4 regions of the Colwellia sp. Arc7-D genome follow, and region 4 is predicted to be linked to each of the others. Evidence: predicted binding sites of a transcription regulator. Region 4 holds the regulator's gene; each other region holds the start of a gene.

Region 1 (3,764 bases), 120 kb from region 4:
TCGGTGAACTATTCATGCATTTTCGCAACTTTTGTCTAGATATTCGAGGTATTATTGAATTAATGCTAGCTGCTAGAAGTCGATTTTTATATTATTACACCCTAAAAAAATAATAGGTTGAGATATGTTGCAAATAGAAGCGGGTGCTCTGCGCAAAATGCGAGCGGATTTAGACGCAGACGGTACGGTAAATTATTGTATGGTTTTAGGCGAACAAGAAGTCGAATTAAATCCACTTATTTCCAAGCACCTGACGCTAAATTTTACCGGCCATATAGATTGTCAGCACTGTGGTCGAAAAATTAAAAAGAGTTATTCTCAAGGCTATTGTTACCCTTGTATGCAAAAATTAGCACAATGCGATATGTGTATTATGAAGCCAGAAACTTGTCATTTTGAGCAAGGCACTTGTCGAGATCCGCAATGGGGAGAAAGCAATTGTATGATCCCGCATTATGTTTATTTGGCAAATACTTCAGGTTTAAAAGTCGGTATTACGCGTCATACACAAATACCTACTCGCTGGATTGATCAAGGTGCCACTCAAGCATTGCCTATCTTTAAAGTAAGTACTCGCTTACAGTCTGGTTTAGTAGAAATTGCTTTAGCGGAGTTTATCGCGGATAAAACCAATTGGCGCGCAATGCTCAAAGGTAGTGCTGAAAACATAGATCTAAAAGCAATTGCAGAAGAGCTAAAACCAAAAATAGCAGAAAAATTAGCAAGTGTTAGCCTTAAGTATGGCACTGATGCTGTCATAGCATTAGATGAAGATATTGTAGATTTACATTTTCCTGTAACGCAATATTTAACCAAAATTTCATCTTTTAACTTTGATAAAACAGCTGAGGTTTCAGGTGTTTTACTTGGTATAAAAGGGCAATATTTAATTTTTGACACCGGTGTTATTAATCTCAGGAAGTTTACCTCTTACCATGTAAGCTTGAAGGCAAGTTAATTATTTTATTTGATATTACATAGGCTAAACTAAACTTATTACTTGAGATTGTATTTATAATTGAGTTATTTGTAGCGATGAATGAGATTTTAGGATCATTATGATGAATGAAAACGACTATGCACAACAAGCCAGTGAAATATTTGTACTTTCAGATTCTTTTATCCGTATTAAAGAGCTGATCGATGATGACAATTCTACGATTGACGATATTGCTGACGTAATAATATTGGATCCTGCATTAGCAGGAACCATATTAAAACTCGCTAATAGTTCACTTTTTAGCTACCCAGGTAAAATTGACACCATATCAAAAGCTGTTTTGGTGTTAGGTATTACTGAAGTTTATAATTTGGTTATCGCCTTTTTCACTAGTCGTGCATTTAAAGCGTTAGACGTTGAACAAGACTATTTAGATGATTTTTGGTGTAAAAGTGTAGATTGCGCACTAATAGTAAAGTATCTAGGTGTTAACCTGAGAATTCCAAATGCAGAGCGCTTATTTCTTATTGGTCTTCTACATAATTTGGGTGAACTTGTTGTTCAACAAATAGCCCCTGAGAAAGCCGTAGTTGCGAACAAATTTACCGCTACTGAATTGCCGTGGGATAAACAAAAAAAGACACTTGGTTTTACCTATGCTGATTGCGCTGCAGAGCTTTTAAAACAATGGCAATTGCCTTTTAGTATTATAGAGCCTATTCGTAATCAAGATAATAGCGACTTTACTTACAGTACAGACGAAATTAAATTACTCTATTTATCAAAAAGAATTATGTTGAGTCAATTCGACTGCAGTGCGCACGATGCTGAGTTGTTATTTCCTGATAATGCTATGCAACAGTTACTTATTGACGATGAAATGCTACAAGGAACAATTAATTATTGTGATTTCGAGCGTTTGAGTATTTTATCGATTATTAACCCCAGTGCCGCTACCATTTTTTAGTGGCTAAATTACTGATGGTCATCATGTTTAAAACCTATTCAATATGATGGTCATTGCATTTCACTTTTAGACATTCGTAACGTTAAGCTGATTGATATAGGTTAGTCTGCAACCTAGTTATTTTGGCTAAACTTACCGACATTAGTTTGTTTACAGTACAAGAATAATCACTGTTAATTCATTTTTCTTTTTAAATTTAAGTATCCTATTGATTAAATTTATATCAATACGCAAGTCTTTCTTCGTTAAATTACGTTTCTCTATAAAATACTTTACGCCCCTCCATCATGGTAATAAATGTTGCACCAGTTGCTCTCAAATCAATTTGATTCGCACTATTGTGGTGCGTTTATCTTGGCATGAAAATCACTAACCTTTTGTTTTTAATTGTTATTTTTTTTGGCATAAAGCTTGATAAGGAATAGTTAATAATAATTAAGGGAAATATAACATGAAACTAGTAAGCGCAATTATAAAGCCATTCAAGCTTGATAATGTCAGAGAGGCCATTTCTGAGATAGGCATTGAAGGTTTAACTGTTAGTGAAGTTAAAGGCTTTGGTCGTCAAAAAGGTCATACCGAATTATATCGTGGTGCTGAATACCAGGTAGACTTTTTACCGAAAGTTAAACTTGAAATCGCTGTAAATGATGAGTTTGTACAACGGTTAGTTGATGCGATAGCTGAAGCGGCGCATACCGGTAAAATTGGTGATGGCAAAATATTTGTTTATGACCTTGAGCAAGCTGTACGAATTCGTACTGGTGAACAAGACATAGAAGCGATATAGGAGAAAATCATGGAACAAAATATTTTTCAACTACAGTACGCAATGGACACTTTTTATTTTCTAATTTGTGGTGCCTTAGTCATGTGGATGGCTGCTGGCTTTTCAATGTTAGAAGCCGGTTTAGTTAGAGCTAAAAACACCACAGAAATTTTGACTAAAAACGTCGCACTTTATGCTATTTCTTGCATGATGTATTTATTTGTCGGTTACGACATTATGTACGGTGGCGGCATGTTTTTATCAGGTATAGAAACGGTTGATCCTGCAAAAGTGTTGGCTGATTTCTCTACAAGAGAAGATGGTTTCACTGGCGCGGCAATATATTCAGCTGCATCAGACTTCTTTTTCCAAGTAGTTTTTGTAGCAACAGCGATGTCTATTGTGTCAGGTGCCGTTGCTGAGCGTATGAAGTTATGGGCATTTTTAGCTTTTGCGGTTGTGTTAACGGGTGTAATTTATCCAATGGAAGGTAGCTGGACTTGGGGTGGTAACGCCGTGTTTGGTTTATACACACTTTCAGAGCTTGGATTCTCAGATTTTGCTGGTTCAGGTATTGTACATATGGCCGGTGCAGCAGCAGCCTTAGCTGGTGTTTTACTGTTAGGTGCTCGTAAAGGTAAATACGGTAAAAATGGTCAAATAAACGCTATACCAGGTTCAAACTTACCTATGGCAACTTTAGGTACCTTTATTTTATGGATGGGTTGGTTTGGTTTTAACGGCGGTTCAGTGTTAAAGCTAGGTGATATTGCTAGTTCACACTCAGTGGCTTTGGTTTTCTTAAATACCAATGCCGCAGCTGCAGCTGGTGCTATAGCAGCATTAGTATTTGCTAAATTGTTATTCAAAAAAGCTGATTTAACCATGGCACTCAATGGTGCATTAGCAGGCCTAGTTGTTATTACCGCAGAGCCATCTACACCAACACCTATACAAGCTACACTGTTTGGCGCAATTGCAGGTATTGTTGTCGTGTTATCAATTATCAGCTTAGATAAAATAAAAATTGATGATCCTGTCGGTGCTATTTCAGTACATGGTGTTGTTGGTTTACTAGGTTTATTACT
Region 2 (3,764 bases), 340 kb from region 4:
TGGTTTAATTGCTTATGGTGTTCCAGCGTGGGGCAACTGTTGTACACGTAACTACGACCTTCAATATGATGTAACAGCACCTTATATTGCCATTAACTCAGTTTTTGGCGATTTTACTATCGATGCAAGTGTTCGTCATGACAGTGGTGAAGCCACAGGTACATATGCTGGTGCAGTGCAATCTGAAATAGACATGAACAGAGACGGCGAGATATCAGTGCCTGAAATGAGCGTATCTTCAGTAAATAATAGTGCGCCTTCTATTGTTAATTATGATTGGAGTTACACATCTTACTCAATTGGTGCTAACTACATTGTAAATGACGATTTAGCTGTTTTTGGCCGACTAAGCCATGGCGGTACCGCTAATGCTGACCGTTTAGCTTTCGGTAAAATTGCAGCTGATGGCTCAGTAGCCGATGAAGATGCTGTTGATGAAGTTGACCAATTCGAAGCCGGCATTAAGTTTCGCCAAGATAAACTATCGGTATTTGCGACGGCTTTCTTTGCTGAAACACAAGAGCAAAATTTTGAAGCAACAAGCCAAAAATTCTTTGACCGTGTATATGAATCATATGGTCTTGAGTTAGAAAGTGCTTACTACATTGGTGATTTTGACATTCGCGGTAATGTTACTTGGACTGATGCAGAAATCACCAAAGACGGTGTTAACTCAGCTTCAGTGGGAAATACTCCAAGAAGACAAGCTGACTTTGTTTATTCACTTACTACTCGCTATAACTTTGAGCAAGGCTCTGCGGGTCTTAGTTTAATAGGTACTTCAGAAGCTTATGCGCAAGATGGTGGTGATCAAAGTGCAGACGATATCCTTAAATTTGATGGCTACACGCAAGTAAATGCCTTCGCTCAATATTACCTTTCAGACACGTTTAGCATTGCTTTAAATGTTAATAATCTGTTTGACACTACAGGTATAACAGAAGCTGAAGAAGGTAACATTCCTGCGAATGATATTATCAGAGCAAGAACGATTAATGGCAGAACAAGTAGTATTACGCTTAAATACGACTTTTAATTTGTCATTAACAACGAAAGACACAATGCAGTAAGAACAAGCCCATTTTATATGGGCTTTTTTTTAGGTTTATTCACTGAATTGATAATAAAATTTTATAATATCAGTGTAAAGTCGCGATGATACTTATAGATTATATAAAGGTTTTATCTATTTAGTTTGTTAATGCCATATTAACTATACCAATACAAATAAATAAAAAAGTCATTATCTACCAGCATAATCATCTTGTTGTAAAAACACATCAACAGCCCTGATCCACTTTAATTAAAACAACCATGATGAGATTCCTACCTCTGCAAGTTATACAAACTTGTCTGTAAAAATTTCAATAGAATAATATAAAGTTATAAAGCTAATAATTTTAAATTATATTAATAATGATTATTAACAGTGACTTAAGTTATTTGTTAGGTTTGGCACGAATAAAGCATTAAGTACTACGTAGTTTGAAACTAAATTAATTCAAGGGGAATACTATGTTGAACTGGGCACTTACATTTTTAGTTGTTGCGATCGTTGCTGCAATATTTGGTTTTGGTGGTATCGCAGGAACAGCAGCAGGTATTGCTAAAATTATATTCTTCATCTTCGTTGTACTATTGGTTATCTCATTAATCGCTAATGCCATCCGTGGTAAATCACCAAAAATTTAAGGAAAAAATTATGACTTTTATAAAAAAATTATCAACAACAATGATCACACTTGTAGCGGTATTAGGTTTAGCCGCATGTACTGGCGACAAAGCGGAAACAGCGGGTGAAAAAGTAGATGAAATGGCACATGACGCTGGAAATGCTATGAAAGATGCAGGTGATAAAATGGGCGATATGGCCACTGATGCAGGCAATGCTATTGAAGATGCCTGTGAAGAAGCAAAAGAAGGTGTAAACGCTAAAGATACAGACTGTTAAGCGTTAATTCGATAATTACATCAAAAGGCCTATATAGGCCTTTTTTATTGCCTATCTGAACATTTATTCAAGTTATGTAGGTAAATATTTCACTTGTTTATATAGTTACTGTTCTATAATGAAATTGAGAAGCTCTCGTTAGTTAATATTTTTCAGTAGGTTATAAATAAAGCATATATTGGTACAAAAAACGCTTATGTATGTGTAGTTTGTAACTTATTAATTTGAGAAATATATTATGTTAAGTTGGGCATTCACTTTTTAGTTGTTGCTATTATTGCAGTAATATTCGATTTTGGTGGTATCGTTGGCGCAGCAGCGGGTATTGCTAAAATTATATTTTTTATTTTCGTTGTATTGTTGGTTATCTCATTAATTATCAATACAATTCGTGGTAAAACAAACCACCAAAAATTTAGGGAAAAACACATGACTTTTATTAAAAAATTATCAACCACACTTATTTTCTTTGTCGCAATGTTTGGCTTAACAGCTTGTAGTGAAAAAGATGCAGAAAAAGCAGGTGACAAAGTTGAAGAAGCCGTTAAAGGTGCTGGCAATATGGCTAAAGATGCTGGTGATAAACTAAATGAAATGAAAAAAGATGCCGGTAACGCACTTGATTCCGCGGGCGAAAAAGCAAGTGAAATGAAAGAAGATGCTGGTGAAGCGATTGAAGGTGCTGGCGAAAAAGTAAGTGAAATGGCAAGCGATGCGGGTCATAAGTTAGATGAAATGAAAACCAGTGTTAGCGATAAATTTGGTGGAATGAAAAAAGACGCAAGTAACGCCATTGAAGATGCTTGTGAAGAAGTTAAAGAAGGCGTAGACGCTGAAGATGACGATTGTTAATTATAGTTTGACCCGTCCTAGTATGGGTTGACAGTAATTGAATTAAAAAAGGCCTATATAGGCCTTTTTTTCGTTCAATAATAAAATAAATTTTACTCGGTTAACTGGTCGTTCCTAACCATTTTGATAACTACTCCTGCGTTACTTTGAAGATTGTTATTCATTTAAGAATATAGCTTCTGATATCAACAAACCCTCAATGTCAGCTAAAAGAGTGACAATTGCTGTTTTCATCGATGAAAACGACCACATCACCCCTTGTTTGGTTAAGTTTTCTAACTAGCAATCAAAGCTTAAAAAGGCTGGTTCAATGTTGAATACTTTCTGGTACTGAGTTCTTAAATCTTATTGGTTTATTTTTTACTTTTAATTATTGAAATATATGAATAAAAAATTAGTTTTAACTATTTTTTAAATTAATTTGGAATAAATATCACACGTTAGCCGTTATCTCAGTGTCATTAACATAAACAGACATTAGAGGAAGCAAACATGACTAAATTAAATAAAATTGCACAAGTATTGGTATTAAGTGGTATGAGTTGTTGGGTAAGTATCGCGCAAGCCGCTGATATTGAAATTAGCCAAAACACCCAAGTTAACCAAGAAACTAAAGTTTCTCAGCAAGTAGATAGTTCTGATAACTCAGCTCAAATGTCGACACAATCTGATACTTCAGTTGAAAGCGATACGCAAGCTAAGGCTAACAGTGAGGAAGCGAATGCTTCAGAGTCTGCGCCGAACGAAAATGAAGATCAGCCTTCGAGTAACGCAACGAATATCAGTACTGCAGGCGTTTTAGATAACAATAGTGAGTTGAACAATAGCCTATCAAATAATGTTGGCGAAAATATCAGTGTTATCTCTGGTGCGACAGCAACGTTAGCTCAGTCACTTAATCAAGTAACAAGCATAGCATTTCCAACGTTACCCGAAAGTGAAGTACCAGAAGAGTCTGACG
Region 3 (3,764 bases), 510 kb from region 4:
GGCGATAATCGCAAATTCGAGTTTACTTAGAAGTAAGTTGTTTAGTAGGCCTTGTCGAAACATTACAAGGAAAGAAAAATGAATTTTAAACTTACCATAGCATTTATAGTCACTATTGCCGCTTTTAACGCGCATGCCGAAAGTTGGAATAAACAACAAACCGAAGTGTGGGATGTTGTTTTAGCTTCGTATGAAGATATAGATAAACGTGATAACAACTGGACTGATAAATGGGTCACCGAAGACGCCATAGTTTGGGGCAACAGTACACCAATGCCTCGAACTCGAAGTGCAATAAAACGCTGGGAAAAATTTAGTCTTGGAGATGGAACCATCAATAATGTTGCAGAGTATAGCCCAACTGCAATTGTTGTACATGGCGACACCGCCGTTGCTCATTATTACTATTCTAATGGTACTACCTCAAAAAAAGGCGATCAAAAAATTACTCATGGTCGCTGTAGTGATGTGCTAGTAAAAGATAAAAAATCATGGAAGTTTGTCTCTTGGCATTGTGCAGACGAGCATAAAAAGCATTAACGGCTTGATTAGGTAGTCTGAATAAATTTTTCAAGAGACGGTTGATGTCGAATTTTAGGCATAAAAAAACCGATGGCTAAATTGGCCATCGGTATAGAAGCTTGGGGAAGCTAGAATTCAAAATTATTACAACAGGTCTCAAAAGAGAACGAAGCAATTATAGAGTAACCACTCTATAAAAGTAAAGCCTTTACTCTAAAAAAAGTTAAAGTTAATTATATTTGGTGTTTTTTTTATGTGTGGAGGAGCCATAAATAATTAGAAACGCGTCACCGGATGAGAAAATTTAAATATTAATTAGGTTTGTGACTGCCCTTACTATTTGAAATAACCTTCAATATATTCACTATTGCCACTTTGCGGACTGTAAAAAATCCTGACACTTGAACATATTTATTTCCGCTTTAGCGCGCCAAGGGGACATTAGCACCAACAAATATTAGTGCAAAAAACTAAGCTGATTGGAGGTTTGTTTGACCGTCACTTATGACAAAAAGCCGACCTAATTTATCGTTTGAATTCATTCTGTTCTACGTTAACTTAGGATATGAAAGCGGACGTTGTTAAGCTCAAGGCTAAGGTGTGTTCTGTTGCAGAACACAATCGTTTTATCCAGGAATTAAACAACTTTAACGGTGAAGTTTTTCATTGCTGTCACTTGGACATTAATGGAAATATAGAAGGCTAATAACAATTTTAGGTCTGTTCACTCATTCTACACCGTTTCAAATTAAAGTTAGTGAAGGAGTGTGAGTGTTTTTACATATTTTGGCATTGGAGGGAATCTCGGAGAATTAAAATAAATTACGAGTAACTGGTTCCTAAGATCTATAACACATGGAAAGTGTGAGGTGTTTGTATAAATATATACCTAAATGCTACTAAATTGTCTGTTCTCTTTGGTTATTTTTGATTACTAACGTTTTTTTATTAAATAAATCAACTAATTGATGACCAGTTCTGTGTCGGAATAATTTACACCTTTTCATTATTTTGATTTCCCTCCTTGTTGCTGTTAGCTAAGCGACTGAATTTGTTGCTTATATTTTATTTACATTATATGGCACATTATTTGCTTGATATCTTTTGTAAAATAAACAACCATCTTACCGAGCCGCAAAGGAATGCAGTATATCCCGAGTGGCCTTTTTAAAAAGGCTTCAATGAATGAATATAAGTAAACGTCTGAAAGCATCAGCTATTTTTAGTAGTATCATAATAACAACCTTCGTAGGTATGTCTTCAGCACAAGCAGGGGCTATATACCTCACTGGTCACGATATCTTATCCCACAGTAATCAAAACAATTATGATGATGTCGTTTTGAACTATTTACGAGGTGCAGGAACAACTAACGAGATAGCTGCTGCTGATTACAACATAGGGCTAGTTAGTTCTGGCAACCTGAGTGGCTTTGGTACTGTTACTACTCACAGTAGCAGTTTTGCTACTGGTACTGACTTCAGCAACTATTTATCTGGAATTGATGTTTTAGTTGTAAGAGAAAATTTGGCAGATGATTTCTTGATCACCTATAAAAGCATATTTACTGATTGGTTTAATGGCGGCGGTGATATTTGGGCAGATACAAGCAATGGTGCATCTGGGTATTATGATTGGTTGCCTTTAGGTGTCGCAGCAGACGGGCAAGGCATAAATCAAAGTACAGGGTTTACTGCCACAGCGGCTGGAACAGCAATTGGCATAACTAGTAATATGATTAATGGCTTTCCAACTCATAGTCGTTTTACTTCATGGGATCCTACGTTTACAGTATTAGAAACACATACAAGTTTCCCTAACGATGCTGTTTCATTAGGAATCCAAGAAGCCAAAATCATAAATGGTAGTATCATAACCGATGTTCCAGAACCATCAACCCTTGCAATTTTCGCACTTGGCATGATGGGCCTAATGTCACGTCGTTTTAAGAAAATATCTTAATTTAGTTTTTAAGTTATCTCCTAGAAAACATCAATTGTAATGATTGGTGTTTTTTTGTTTATTCTCATTGGTAAGAGAAGTGATTTGTTCACTAAAGCACCACCATGGAATTAATATCCTTTGCTATACCATCTGAGAAAAGCCCTCATACAATACACATTAGATATCAACACTACGAGTGACAATTTTAGTGTTTTTAAGAAAATATTAATTTTCACAAAACGTCAGCTTAGGAGATAAACGAAAGGTATGTGATCATCACCGCTCGTTTCCGCTTTGCGCACTTACTTGTCTTTATTTTTGGTGGTTTGTGACGATTGTTATAGTTTTCTCATGATTTTTGATGTGAAAGTTTAAACTGATTTATCCTTATCTAGCTATAGCCCTTAAAACTATCGAACAAGAATTTTTACTTTATTTGAAGATCCACATAACTGTTTTATGTTACTGGACATTAGCAATGAGATTAAGGTGTATTACGTAATAGTCATTAATTTCTAACCACTGCTGATAGGCAGCTAATCCACAGAAGGGGTCATTGATACGTTTAAATTTATAAGCGTACTAACCAACGAGTAGAGGATGATTTTATTTTGGAACGAAGTGGGTGTTTTTTTGAGGCTCTTAATTTAAATAAACTAAAAAGCGATGATAAACGACTCAGGGTTTTCATTACTACCCTGATTAATCTTCAAATAACATGAAACTATATTCAGGATTTTTTTTGGCTTTATACATGGCGCTATCTGCGTTCTTCATTAGCGTTTTTTCGTTGTTACCATGTGCTGGAAACATCGCTATTCCAATACTTGCTGAAATGGTGATGTTATTTTTTTCAATACAGAATGGCTGATTAAGTGCGTTGCAAATCTTTTCTGCAAGTTTGATGGCATCTTCAGTTTGGCTGATCTGAGGAAGTATGATGACAAACTCATCACCACCTAGGCGTGCAACCGTGTCAACTTCTCGGTGAATAATACCTTTAATACGTTGTGCAATCTCTATTAATAATTTATCACCTATACAATGTCCAAAGGTATCATTTACAGGTTTGAACTTGTCTAAATCAAGCATAAGTAAGGCGAGTAACTTTTTGTTTCGTTTACATTGAGCCAATGATTTCTGCAAGTTTTCTGATAATAGACGGCGGTTGGGTAAATTAGTTAAAGGGTCATATAAGGCGAAATGTTCTAATTTATGTTCATATGCTTTTTGTTTAGTAATATCTTCAATAATACCTAAAACAACTTGTTTACCATCAATATCTGTTAATGCAACAC
Region 4 (3,764 bases):
GAATACGGTTGTTATTTCAGGTAATGCTTTGCTACGCCAAGAAGGTAGTGAAGTAAGTGGCAGTAAAATTACCTATAACTTCGAGACTGAATATGTCAATGCCGAAAGCTTAGAAAATGCTAAGGTTGAAACAGTATTGCAGCCAAAAAATAAAACTGAATTGCCAAAAAAATCTAAGGACAAGCAAGAGTAAATGTCTACTTCAACATTATCAGCCATTGGCCTTGCAAAAGCCTACAAAGGCAGAAAAGTCGTTAAAAACGTTAGCATGAAGGTTTCTGCTGGACAAATTGTTGGCTTATTAGGACCAAATGGCGCAGGTAAAACCACTTCGTTTTACATGATCGTTGGCTTAGTTAATAACGACAGTGGCTCAATTATTTTAAATGACGAAGATTTAACCTTATTGCCTATGCATGAACGTGCCCGCAAAGGTATTGGTTATCTACCTCAAGAAGCTTCAATTTTTCGTAAACTAACGGTTTATGACAACATAATGGCTATTTTACAAACCCGTAAAACGCTAACCGACGTTGAAAGAGAAGAAAAACTTGAGCATTTATTAGAAGAATTTAACATTGGTCATATCAAAGACAACCTCGGCATGAGCCTTTCTGGTGGTGAACGTCGACGAGTTGAAATAGCGCGAGCTTTAGCTGCAGATCCTAAATTTATTCTCCTTGATGAACCTTTTGCTGGTGTTGATCCAATTTCGGTAGGTGATATAAAAAAAATTATCCTACACTTAAAAGAACGTGGCATAGGTATCTTAATTACCGACCATAATGTACGTGAAACCCTCGATGTCTGTGAGCATGCCTATATTGTTAGTCACGGCGAGCTTATTGCCGAAGGTAACTCTACTGAAATACTTGCAAATCAACACGTAAGAGATGTATACCTTGGTGAACAATTCACGCTATAGTGAATAACAGACTTACTCGGTAACATACTAATGTACTTGAACAGGGAAAAGAAAACGTAAATGCGTCCTACTCTGCAACTCCGTATCGGACAACAATTAACGATGACCCCGCAATTGCAGCAGGCTATCAAGCTGTTGCAATTATCGACCTTGGATTTACAACAAGAAATTCAAGAAGCTCTTGAAAGTAACCCTTTACTTGAAGTTGATGAATCTCCCGACAACAATTCAGAAAACACCCCTGACAATTTAGAAGAAGCATACTCCGCTGGTATTGGCGATAGCGTAGAAATATCCTCAGATGGCAGCGAAGATTCTGTACCGACTATTGATGAAATAAGCTCATCAGAAGGCCTAGCAAAAACTGACATACCCGAAGAATTAAATAGTGATACAACCTGGGATGACAACTTTAGTGCCAGTGCGAGCAGTGGCGGTGTTGGTCATGCATCAGAAGATTATACCTATCAGGGTGAAACAAAAGACTCCTTACAAGACCATCTTATTTGGCAAATGGAACTAACACCATTTAGCGATACCGATAGAACAATTGCTATCGCTATTATTGAAGCTATAGATGATGCCGGCTACCTAACAGTTTCTGCAGACGAGATATTAGAAAGCGTAGGCATTGATGGTGTTGAACTTGATGAAATTGAAGTAGTGCTTAAACGGATTAACGTTTTTGATCCGGTGGGCGTAGCGGCTCGTTCAATTCCAGAGTGTTTACTTATTCAGCTCAACCAATTTTCAAAAGATACGCCTTGGCTCGCTGAAAGTAAGTTAGCGGTAACCGAGCATATCGAATTATTGGGTAATCGCGATTATCGCCAATTGATGCGAAAGTTACGCATTAAAGAAGACCAATTACGTGAAGTTATTCGCTTAATACAATCATTAGACCCTCGCCCGGGCGATAGTGTTATCAAGAGTGAAGAACAGTATGTTATTCCTGACGTGTCGGTTGAAAAGAAAAATGGTCGCTGGACTGTAGAGCTAAACCCAGACACAGCACCTAAGTTATCGGTAAATCAACAATATGCTGCCATGTCTCGCTCGATGAAATCATCAGCAGACAGTCAATTTATTCGCTCGAACTTGCAAGAAGCTAAATGGTTTATCAAAAGCCTTGAAAGCAGGAACGATACCTTGTTAAAAGTGTCCAATTGTATTGTACAGCGCCAGCAGGGTTTCTTTGAACATGGCCCTGAAGCTATGCGACCTATGGTTTTAAATGATATTGCCGAAGCGGTAGATATGCACGAATCGACTATTTCTCGTGTTACTACACAAAAGTATATGCATACACCCAGAGGCATTTTTGAGCTTAAATACTTCTTCTCTAGCCATGTAAGTACTGAAAATGGTGGTGAATGCTCATCAACCGCTATTCGTGAGTTAATTAAAAAACTTGTTGCCGCCGAAATACCCGCAAAGCCATTAAGCGACAGTAAAATCGCCGATATCTTGGCCGAACAAGGCATTAAAGTAGCAAGACGCACTATTGCCAAGTATCGAGAGTCACTCTCTATACCGCCGTCAAATCAACGTAAAAGCCTATTGTAGGCAACCTTAATCACCAAAAAAGAGGAATGAAGCTTATGCAAATTAATCTTACTGGACACCATGTCGATGTTACCGACTCATTACGTGATTATGTTAATGCTAAATTTGAAAAAATAGAGCGCCACTTTGAACACATTAATAATGTACATGTGGTACTAACGGTTGAAAAATTGAACCAGATCGCTGAATCTACTGTGCATTTAACGGGCTCGGAGGTTCACGCTAAGGCTGAACATAACGATATGTATGCATCAATTGATGCATTAATTGATAAATTAGATCGCCAAATTTTGAAATACAAAGGCAAAATCAACAAGCATTAGCGCCAAGTCGCTTTAGGTTTTATAAGTTTATGAAGTTGCAAGATATCCTAACCCCGGAATGCACTATTTGTGCAGCACCGGGTTCCAGTAAAAAACGTATTCTAGAATACTTAAGTAGTCTGGCCGCTGAAAAATTGGTTGAACACGATACTTTTCAGCTACTAGAAAGCCTAGTTAAGCGCGAAAGAATGGGTTCTACCGGCATAGGAAATGGCATAGCGATACCGCATGGACGTTTAGATAATTCTACCCAACCCATTGCGGTGGTTATTACCACAGAAGAGCCGATAGATTTTGATGCGATAGATAATCGTCCTGTGGACATTTTTATTGCTTTATTTGTGCCCGAAAATGAATGCCAAAATCACCTGTGTACATTACAAAGTATCGCAAAAATTTTTCGTGAAAAACAATTTTGCAAACAAGTGCGTAAATGCCAAAGTAACCAAGAGCTGTTTCAGCTAATCCAACAGGCGAGTTAAGTCCCCATGAAGTTAATTATAGTCAGTGGTCGTTCAGGATCAGGTAAAAGTGTTGCATTACGCGTATTAGAAGATCTGGGCTACTATTGTGTAGATAATATACCGGTTAATTTGTTACCCGCTTTAATTCATACCGTCATTAATGATTATGAAAATGTTGCCGTCAGCCTAGATGTTCGAAACCTACCTGCTGACCCTAACGATGTACCCGAAATTATAGAATACTTACCTAATGCCGTAGAGCTAAGTTTACTTTATTTAGATGCCGACGATAGTGACCTAATCCGTCGTTTCAGCGAGACACGACGCTTACATCCGCTAATTAGACAAAATATAGCCTTAGACCAAGCCATAGCCTTAGAAAAAAAGCTTCTTGAACCTATCGCAAGTCGTGCACATTTATATATTAACACTAGCCAGCTATCACCACATCAGCTAGCCGACTTAGTTAGAGAGCGTATACTAGGT

The links. The regulator sigma-54, encoded in region 4, starts transcription at its own class of promoters, with help from an activator protein. The targets are predictions, from matches to a motif close to GTTGGCACGNNNNTNGNNT.
Region 1: the regulator sigma-54 is predicted to act here: its motif matches at 2,306-2,324, upstream of DBO93_RS16255 (P-II family nitrogen regulator).
Region 2: the regulator sigma-54 is predicted to act here: its motif matches at 1,452-1,470, upstream of DBO93_RS18415 (DUF1328 domain-containing protein).
Region 3: the regulator sigma-54 is predicted to act here: its motif matches at 1,600-1,618, upstream of DBO93_RS00400 (PEP-CTERM sorting domain-containing protein).

Annotation. Positions count from the first base shown of each region.
Region 1 is NZ_CP028924.1:3,774,879-3,778,642, reverse strand. It holds gene DBO93_RS16265 (DUF2797 domain-containing protein) at 125-958, shown strand; gene DBO93_RS16260 (HDOD domain-containing protein) at 1,059-1,907, shown strand; gene DBO93_RS16255 (P-II family nitrogen regulator) at 2,359-2,697, shown strand; gene DBO93_RS16250 (ammonium transporter) at 2,707-3,764, shown strand, end outside.
Region 2 is NZ_CP028924.1:4,231,982-4,235,745, reverse strand. It holds gene DBO93_RS18420 (TonB-dependent receptor) at 1-1,036, shown strand, start outside; gene DBO93_RS18415 (DUF1328 domain-containing protein) at 1,516-1,692, shown strand; gene DBO93_RS18410 (hypothetical protein) at 1,703-1,951, shown strand; partial or broken gene DBO93_RS18800 (DUF1328 domain-containing protein) at 2,198-2,353, shown strand; gene DBO93_RS18400 (hypothetical protein) at 3,296-3,764, shown strand, end outside.
Region 3 is NZ_CP028924.1:97,426-101,189, forward strand. It holds gene DBO93_RS00395 (nuclear transport factor 2 family protein) at 79-540, shown strand; gene DBO93_RS00400 (PEP-CTERM sorting domain-containing protein) at 1,708-2,484, shown strand; gene DBO93_RS00405 (diguanylate cyclase) at 3,169-3,764, opposite strand, start outside.
Region 4 is NZ_CP028924.1:3,891,965-3,895,728, forward strand. It holds gene lptA (lipopolysaccharide transport periplasmic protein LptA) at 1-193, shown strand, start outside; gene lptB (LPS export ABC transporter ATP-binding protein) at 194-925, shown strand; gene DBO93_RS16875 (RNA polymerase factor sigma-54) at 986-2,491, shown strand; gene hpf (ribosome hibernation promoting factor) at 2,527-2,814, shown strand; gene ptsN (PTS IIA-like nitrogen regulatory protein PtsN) at 2,844-3,296, shown strand; gene rapZ (RNase adapter RapZ) at 3,303-3,764, shown strand, end outside.